Regions from separate parts of the Agromyces sp. NPDC058110 genome, predicted to be linked through region 1. Evidence: predicted binding sites of a transcription regulator. Region 1 holds the regulator's gene; the other holds the start of a gene.
What was found. Region 1 encodes HspR, which represses chaperone genes until heat shock. Its sites were predicted from a motif close to AAGTTGAGTCNNNNNGACTCAACTT; they were not measured.
Positions count from the first base shown of each region.

Region 2: the regulator HspR is predicted to act here: its motif matches at 2,018-2,042, upstream of ACFVS8_RS11835 (ATP-dependent Clp protease ATP-binding subunit).

Region 1 is NZ_JBHVTI010000006.1:374,936-379,499, forward strand. Features, by position in the region: gene dnaK (molecular chaperone DnaK) at 1-780, shown strand, start outside; gene ACFVS8_RS16795 (nucleotide exchange factor GrpE) at 790-1,374, shown strand; gene ACFVS8_RS16800 (DnaJ C-terminal domain-containing protein) at 1,459-2,457, shown strand; gene ACFVS8_RS16805 (heat shock protein transcriptional repressor HspR) at 2,471-2,887, shown strand; gene ACFVS8_RS16810 (hypothetical protein) at 2,900-3,610, opposite strand; gene ACFVS8_RS16815 (SulP family inorganic anion transporter) at 3,758-4,564, shown strand, end outside.
Region 2 is NZ_JBHVTI010000004.1:359,195-363,758, reverse strand. Features, by position in the region: gene ACFVS8_RS11840 (DUF262 domain-containing protein) at 1-1,683, opposite strand, end outside; gene ACFVS8_RS11835 (ATP-dependent Clp protease ATP-binding subunit) at 2,055-4,564, shown strand, end outside.

The DNA of each region.
Region 1 (4,564 bases):
AAGGACGTGCTGCTCATCGACGTCACCCCCCTGAGCCTCGGCATCGAGACCAAGGGCGGCATCATGACCAAGCTCATCGAGCGCAACACGGCCATCCCGACCAAGCGCAGCGAGACCTTCACGACCGCCGACGACAACCAGCCGTCGGTCGCGATCCAGGTCTTCCAGGGCGAGCGCGAGTTCACGCGCGACAACAAGCCGCTCGGCACCTTCGAGCTGACCGGCATCGCCCCGGCCCCCCGCGGCATCCCGCAGGTCGAGGTCACCTTCGACATCGACGCGAACGGCATCGTGCACGTGTCCGCCAAGGACAAGGGCACCGGCAAGGAGCAGTCGATGACGATCTCGGGCGGCTCGAGCCTCCCGAAGGACGACATCGAGCGCATGGTGCGCGAGGCCGAGGAGCACGCCGCAGAAGACAAGAAGCGCCGCGAGTTCGCCGAGACCCGCAACTCCGCCGAGCAGCTCGCCTACTCGACCGAGAAGCTCATCAAGGAGAACGACGACAAGCTCCCCGCCGACGTCAAGTCCGAGGTGCAGGGCGACGTCGACTCGCTGAAGTCGGCCCTCGCGGGCGACGACGACGAGGCCGTGAAGTCGGCCTTCGAGAAGCTGTCGCAGTCGCAGGGCAAGCTCGGCGAGGCGATCTACGCGCAGTCGCAGGCACAGGATGCCGCGGCGGCCGGTGACGCTTCGGCCGACGGCGAGCCGCAGGCCGCCGACTCCGACGAGGACGTCGTCGACGCCGAGGTCATCGACGACGAAGACGACAAGAAGTAAGGCGCGAGCATGGCTGACGAGAACGAGAACCCCCAGGTTCCCGAGCCCGACGCCACCGACGGGGAGACGGATGCCGCGGCATCCGTCTCCCCCGAGGAGCTCGCCGATGCGGTCGAGGCCGACGAGCGCGAGCTCACGGTGGAGGACATCCTGAACGCGGCGAACGCCGAGGTCGAGGACCCCACCGACGAGCACCTCGCCGATCTCAAGCGGGTCACGGCCGAGTACGCCAACTACCGTCGGCGCACCGAGGCCAACCGCGAGCTCGAGAAGGAGCGCGCGATCGGCGCGGCCGTCTCGGTGCTGCTGCCCGTGCTCGACGACCTCGACCGTGCCGAGAAGCACGGCGACCTCGAGGGCGAGTCGGCGTTCGCGACGATCGCGGCGAAGCTGCGCGCGTCGGTCGAGCGCCTCGGACTCTCGAAGTTCGGCGAGCCCGGCGAGGCGTTCGACCCGCAGAAGCACGAGGCGATCTTCCAGCAGCCCTCGTCCGACGTCGAGGTCGACACCGTCGCCGACGTCGTCGAGACCGGCTACACACTGGGCGGCACGCAGCTCCGTGCGGCGAAGGTCGTCGTCAAGACGCCCGCGTAACCACTGTTCCGGGAGCCGGTCGGGGAGCGCTCAGCTCCTCGACCGGCGTACCCTTTCCACCAGACTTCGAGAGACGAGGTGTCGATGGCCAGTCAGGACTGGTTCGACAAGGACTTCTACCAGGTGCTCGGCGTCTCGAAAGACGTGAGCGACGCGGAGCTCAAGAAGACCTACCGCAAGCTCGCGCGCAAGTACCACCCCGATTCGAACCCGGGTGATACCGCGGCCGAGGCGAAGTTCAAGGAGATCAGCGAGGCGAACTCGGTGCTCTCCGATCCCGAGCAGCGCAAGGAGTACGACGCCGTGCGCGCCATGGGCTCCGGCGCGCGCTTCACAGCGCCGGGCGCGGGCGGCGGCAACGGCGGGTTCGAAGACGTCTTCGGCGGCATGTTCGGCGGCGGCGCCGGCGGTCGCGGCGGGCGCCAGCAGTACTACCAGCAGGGCGACAGCTACGACGACCTGCTCGGCGGGCTCTTCGGCGGCGGCCGGTTCGGCCAGTCGACCGGCGGGTTCCGCGGCGCGGGCGGCCCGACCAAGGGCCGCGACGTCACCGCGACGACCACGCTCGACTTCATCACCGCGACCAAGGGCGACCAGCTCACGCTGCAGACCGGCGAGGGGCGCAACATCACCGTGCGCATCCCGGCGGGCGTGGCCGACGGCCAGAAGATCCGCGTGGCGGGCAAGGGCCAGCCCTCGCCCGACGGCGGCGCGCCCGGCGACCTCGTGCTCACGGTCACGGTGCGCAAGCACCCCGTGTTCGAGCGCGACGGCCTGAACCTGCGGGTGACCGTTCCGGTCACGTTCGCCGAGGCCGCGCTCGGTGCGACGATCCAGGTGCCGACCCTCGGCGGAGACCCCGTGAAGCTCCGGGTCGCCCCCGGAACCCCGAGCGGGCGCGTGCTCCGCGTCAAGGGCCGCGGCGTCGAGACCAAGAAGGCCACGGGCGACCTGCTCGCGGTCGTGCAGGTGGTCGTACCCTCGCACCTGTCGAAGGCGGCAGAGCAGAAGCTCGAGGAGTTCTCGGCCGAGCTGCCGAACGAGAACCCGCGCGACGACCTCATCGCACGGGCCAGGGGCTGATCCTGCCATGAGCATGGACGAGTCCAGCCCGATCTTCGTCATCTCGGTGGCGGCGGAGCTGGCCGGCATGCACCCGCAGACCCTGCGGCAGTACGACCGAATGGGCCTCGTATCGCCGACCCGCACGTCGGGCGGGTCGCGCCGCTACTCCATGCGCGACGTCGTGCGCCTGCGCGAGATCGCCCAGCTCTCGAGCGAGGGCGTGAGCCTCGAGGGCATCCGCCGCGTGCTCGGCCTCGAAGACGAGGTCACGACCCTGCGCGCCCGCGTGCGCGAACTCGAGGCGACGCTCGCCGACGAGATGCTGAACCGCCCGGGCCGCCGCGTGTTCGCGGCCGGCTCGCAGGGCGAGGTCGTCACCCTCCGCACGGGCACGCGCGTGCGCCGCGAGACGGCGATGGTCGTCTGGCGGCCGCTCGACCGCGAGTAGCGTCGGGCGGGCCTAGCGGCCCCAGGCCTCCGCGGGCGCCTCGATGACCTCGTAGGGGCGCGAGCTCCAGTGCGTGCCGTAGCCGTAGTGGCTCGACGCCCAGGGCGAGGCCCAGATGGCCTGCGCCGTGGCATCCGCCGAATCGCCGCGCTGCAGCGCCGCGTCGACCTCGGGGTAGCGCCCCGACTTGAGGTTCTCGGCCGCGTAGTAGGCCGCCTCGACGAGGTCGACGTAGCTGCCGAGGCCCGACCCGCCGCCTGAGCCCTGTCCGTTGTTCAGCGGGTTGTTACGATTCCACCAGTTGTCGGCGCCGTTCTCCTGACGCGTCCAGCGCATCATGAACGTGATGTTCTCTTCAGTGACGGGCCAGTCGCCGTCGATGAGCACGAGCTTCGCCCAGTCGACGTTGGTGCCGCCCGCGACGAGCGTCTGCGGGCCGGTCGCCGCGGTGTACGACTCGTGCGAGACCTTCTGCGCCTCGACGCCGTCGGCGACCTCGATGGTCTGCGCGCCGTCGACGGTGTCGCCGCCGCCGGCGAGGGCGGTCTCCATCGGTGCGGCGGGCACGAGCGAGAGCGTCGCCACGATGCCCATGACGGCGAGCGTCGAGAGGGCCGCGAGCGGTCGGATGCCGCGGGGCCGCCGCCTCGGGGTTCGCCTGACGCGCGACCCGGCTGCCTGCCGTGCCGCCCTGCGTTCCCCAGTCGACTGTGCGTTCCCCATGCGGGCCCGAGGGTAGCAAACGAGTCTGCGTACCGCACTCAGGAAGGGTGCGGCCGCCTCGACGCGCGCCCGGCACCGGCGCTCGACCTCCGTGTCGCCGCGGTGCCATGATGGTGCTCACGGGGTCCACGGGCGAGGGGCGAGCGGATGACCCGCAAGGCGAAGCGCACCACCGCGCCGTTCGGGCGCCCGAAACCCCGCGATGCCCTCGCGGGGTTCGTGACGGGGTTGTTCTCGATCCCCGAGGGCATGGCGTACGCGAGTATCGGCGGGTTCGCGGCCCCGCTCGGCCTCTGGTCGGGCATCGTGCCGACGATCATCGGATCGGTGTTCGCCCGCACGGTGCTGATGGTGACGACGCTCACGAGCGCGATCGCGCTCTCGGCGCAGAGCGTGCTCGCGGCGGCGGGCTCCGACCCCGGCGACCTCGGCGCGCTCGCGATGCTCACGGTCCTCGTCGGCGTCGTCATGCTCGTGATGGGCCTGCTGAGGCTCGGTTCGGTCATGTCCTTCGTGTCGACGGCCGTGATGACCGGGTTCACCGTCGGAATCGCCCTGCAGATCATCGCGGGCGTGGTGAAGGACGCCACGGGCTACGCGCCCGAGAGCTCGAACACGTTCGTGAAGATCGTCGAGGCGGGCGTCCATGTCGGGCAGTGGCAGCTCTCGCCCGCGGTGGTCACGCTGGTGACGGTCGCCGTCTGGTTCGTGTTCCATCTGATCCGGTGGACGCGTGCGCTCGCGATGCTCATCGCGTTCGTGCTCGTGACGGTCGTCACCTCCCTGCTCGGCACCGACCTGGAGCGCGTCGCCGACATCGCCGCGGTGCCCCGGTCGCTGCCGCCGTTCACCCTCCCCGACCTGAGCGAGATCCCCGCGCTCGCCGCGGGTGCCGTGGCGATCGCGCTCGTCGCGCTCGCGCAGGCCGCGGGCATCGGTGCCGCGGTCGCCAAC
Region 2 (4,564 bases), on a different contig from region 1:
CGCGATTTGGTGCTCTCGATATGGCGCAAGCCGGGCGTCTCTAGCGAGCTGCTGCGCAAATGCAGGTGTTAGGTCCGGATGCGAACTGATGCGCTGAAGTATCCACGCCCAGAGATCATTCATTGATGGTCGTTGAGATTGGGCAACCTCACGCTCGATACCCACGAGGTGAAATCCCCTAACTTCGTATACCTTCACCGAGTCGAGGGCCTTGACGCGATCTGCGTCCGATGCGTCGTCCGCAATTCCAACCATGAGGTAGGACGTTGAAGTCGGGCCGATGTTCGCCATCGCCGTTAGCGTCCTGACGATCTTCCCGAAGTTTCCTTCATCGAACGCACGGGTACCAGGATTGAGCGAGAAGAATCCTTGCTTGCAATCGAACGGTTGTTGCTCCACAAGAGCGTTCGAGATGATGGTTTCAAGGTGAGTCGTGCTGGCGAGTTGCGAGTAGTCGTCGCCGGCGGTCGTTTCGACAGTAAACGGTCGAAGAATGCCCTTGAACGCGTTTACCGTTTGTCTCTTTGGGCCGGCGCCCCAGTCGCCGCCGCTGGTGGTCGACGCTGCATTGGAAATGCCACGGAGGCCGTCGATGGCGGCCTCTGCGTCAGCAATCTTGCGGGGAGGTGCCTCAACGAACATGAGCTCCCACAAGGCTAGAAAGAGCGCGTGGAAGTATCTCCCACCTCGTCCAGAAGCCGCGATGCCGATGATTCGCGAGAATGTTTGAGGGTCGCTTTCAACAACCGTACGGATGATGTCGTAAACAGCAAGGAAGTTGCGCTCGACATTCTCTGCCCCAAGTGCGTCGATTCGGGCGGAGATCATCACTGATTCCTCAGTTTCACCCTCAGCGGGATCAGGCGTGAAGCTATAGAAACTATCGCGTGTCTCACCATTCGAAGTTCGCATCGGCTCGATCAAGCAGTCGATCAAGATGTCAAGAATCGTCTGTTCATCGAGCGATTCGCGGACATCGTCTCGGCGCAAGATGTTCTCTTTGACCCAAAAGATGTCATTTACAGGTATTCCATACTCAAGGTTCTTGCTACTGATACTCAGGAGCGGCATCTTGCGAAGCGGCACCGTGTCCCCTGGGGATGTGTCGCGACGAATCGTGGATGCAATGCGGCGAACCATTGTGGCCAACGGAGAGAGAGTACCCGCTTGCCTCAGCTCCTGCTTTGACAGCCTCCGCCCGCCGGAGTTGATCCGCCGGAACACCTCATCGATCGACCCCTGGTCAGAGGCGCGAAAGACTGAGAGTGCGATCGAGTAGTTCGCAAACGCGACTGAGGAGGCGCGACTCATAACCGGCGTCTTTTGCTTGAGCACGCCAGCGTCCAACTTGTCTTTGGTGTCCGCAAGGGTTTCTAGATTGAAGTAATCGCCGTTGTATGAAAACTCCTGCTCGATAAAGGCGAAGATGGCGTTCAGACGTTGCATCCCATCGATTACCTCGAGGGGGCTATCTGGCTCAGAAGAGATCTCCGCAACGAGGAAGAGCGGGATCGGCAATGCCAGGAGAACCGAATCAACGAGGCGTGCTTTTTCCTCAACTGACCACACGAGCTTCCGCTGATATCTCCGGTTTACGCGGAAACGGTCGGCGCCATACAGTGTGTAAGCCTGCTGGATCGACTCACTTCTTACGGTTAGTTCAACGGGCATAGCTGTCGCCAACGTGGATCCTCTCTAGAGCGTCAGCATGGACTGTATCGGATGGTTGGCAGTGCCAGCAGGGTCCACCGGCGAGCGCGCGGCAGCGAATAGAACGCACACTTACGCGTGGGCTCGCCACTGCCCGGTGCCTCCTTCTCGATCTTCGTGTTCGCAGTCATAGACATCGGCACCGCGAGATGGCTTGATCAACATGACACCTGGTGCGACCCGGACAATGTCGCTCTAGCCCTTGGGCGATGCGGGGGCAGGTCGCGCCTGTCTCCTCAACTCAGAACACCTCTCGCTTTCGAGGAGCGGTTGAGCCCGCGGGAATACAAACGCCGCCGCCGCGTTGAACTTGAGCGTACGCCACTCAAGTTCCAGGAGGATTGGTGCCCGAAGACTTCAACCCCGAAGCCGGTGCGAGCTCGTTCGACGAGTTTCTGAGCCGGTACCTCGCGGGTGAGCAGGCTCGCCAGGCTCGGTCGATCGACCTCAGCCGGTTCCTGACCGCCCGCACGCAGGGCATCCTGCAGCGCGCCGGAAAGTTCGCGCTCGAGCGCGGGCAGACCGAGCTCGACGCCCTGCACATCCTGCGCGTCATCGTCGAGGACGACAGCGTGCAGCAGGCCATCCGCCGCATCGGCGCGAGCCCCGAGCGCATCATCACCGCGACCGAGGCGCGCCTGCCTGCCGCGGGCGAGACCGCTGACATCAACGCGGCCACGATCACGCCGAGCGCCTCCCGCGCGCTGTTCCACAGCTACCAGGTTGCGCGCTCGAGCGGCGCGACCTACATCGACCCCGAGCATCTCTTCTTCGCTCTGGTCCTGGGCCAGGATGCCCCCGCCGGCCAGGTTCTCGCGCGCGCGGGCGTCACGGCCGAGGCCCTCACGCAGCAGATCCGCGAGACGGTCGAGGCGGGGTTCGACGGAGACGGCGACACCGATGCTGACGGCAACCAGGCGAACAACGCCGGCGCCGCGGCATCCGCGACCCCGATGCTCGACAAGTTCGGCATGGACCTCACCGAGCGTGCCGAGAACGGCGAGCTCGACCCCGTGATCGGGCGCGTCGACGAGATCGAGCAGACGATCGAGATCCTGAGCCGTCGCACGAAGAACAATCCCGTGCTCATCGGCGAGGCCGGCGTCGGCAAGACGGCGATCGTCGAGGGCCTGGCCCGCGCGATCGTCGAGGAGTCGGTGCCCGAGGCGTTGCTGGGCAAGCGCGTCATCGCGCTCGACCTGCCCGGCATGCTCGCCGGCACCCGCTACCGCGGCGACTTCGAGGAGCGCCTCACCAAGACCATGGAGGAGATCGCCGCCAACAAGGGCGAGCTCATCGTCTTCATCGACGAGATCCACACGGTCGTCGGCGCGGGCGGCTCGGGCGACGGCGGAACCGACGCCGGCAACATCCTGAAGCCGCGACTCGCGCGCGGCGAGCTGCACCTCGTGGGCGCCACCACGCTCAAGGAGTACCGCACCATCGAGAAGGACCCGGCGCTCGAGCGTCGCTTCCAGCCCGTTCGTGTTGGAGAACCAAGCATCGAAGACGCCGTGCTGATCCTGCAGGGCCTCAAGCCCGCCTACGAGGAGCACCACGGCGTCGAGTACACGGATGCCGCGATCCGCGCGTCGGTCGAGCTCAGCGCCCGCTACCTCAGCGACCGCGTGCTGCCCGACAAGGCCATCGACCTCATCGACCAGGCCGGCGCGCGACTGCGCCTGAAGCTCGGCATGAAGACGGATGTCTCCGCGCTCATCGCGCGACTCGGCGAGCTCGAGGCCGACAAGAACGCCGCCGTCACGGCCGAGCACTACGAGGAGGCCTCGCGCATCCGCGACGAGATCGCCAAGGTGCAGGACAAGCTCGACGAGGTCGCGGCGAGCGGTCGCGGCATGACGTCGGGCGACGGCGCGGCCGAGCGCAGCACCGTCATCGACGAGGCCGAGATCGCCGCCGTGATCTCGCGGGCCACCGGCATTCCGGTGAACCGCCTCACCGAGACCGAGCGCGAGCGCCTCGGCGACCTCGAGGGCGAGCTGCACGCGCGCGTCATCGGCCAGGACGACGCGGTCACCGCGGTCGCGAAGGCCGTGCGCCGCAGCCGCACCGGTATGGGCGACGCACGTCGCCCGGTGGGTTCGTTCCTGTTCCTCGGACCGACGGGTGTCGGCAAGACCGAGCTGGCGAAGGCGCTCGCGTCGAGCCTGTTCGACGACGAGACATCCGTGATCCGCTTCGACATGAGCGAGTTCGGCGAGCGGCACACGGTGTCGCGCCTCGTCGGCGCCCCTCCCGGATACGTCGGCTACGACGAGGCCGGGCAGCTCACCGAGCGCGTGCGGCGCAACCCGTACTCGATCGTGCTGTTCGACGAGATCGAGAAGGCGCACCCCGACGTGTTCAACCTGCTGCTCCAGGTGCTCGACGACGGACGCCTCACCGACGGCCAGGGCCGCACGGTCGACTTCCGCAACACGGTGATCGTGATGACCTCGAACCTCGGTTCGGAGTTCCTCGCGTCGCGCTCGGGTGCGCTCGGGTTCGTCGCGTCGACGGATGCCGCGGCCAACGGCTTCTCGTCGATGAACGACGTGCGCCAGCGCGTCATGGGCAAGGTGCGCGAGGCCATGCGCCCCGAGTTCCTGAACCGCATCGACGAGATCGTGCTGTTCCAGAAGCTCGACCAGCCGCAGCTCGCGCAGATCGTGCGCCTCATGCTCGGTGCGACCTCGGCTCGCCTCGCGGCGCGCGAGATCGACTTCGAGGTGACGGATGCCGCGGTGGCGCTCCTCGCGGAGCGCGGCTACGAGCCCGAGTACGGTGCCCGCCCGCTCCGCCGCGTGATCCAGCGCGAGATCGACGACCGCATCAGCGACCTGCTGGTGAGTGG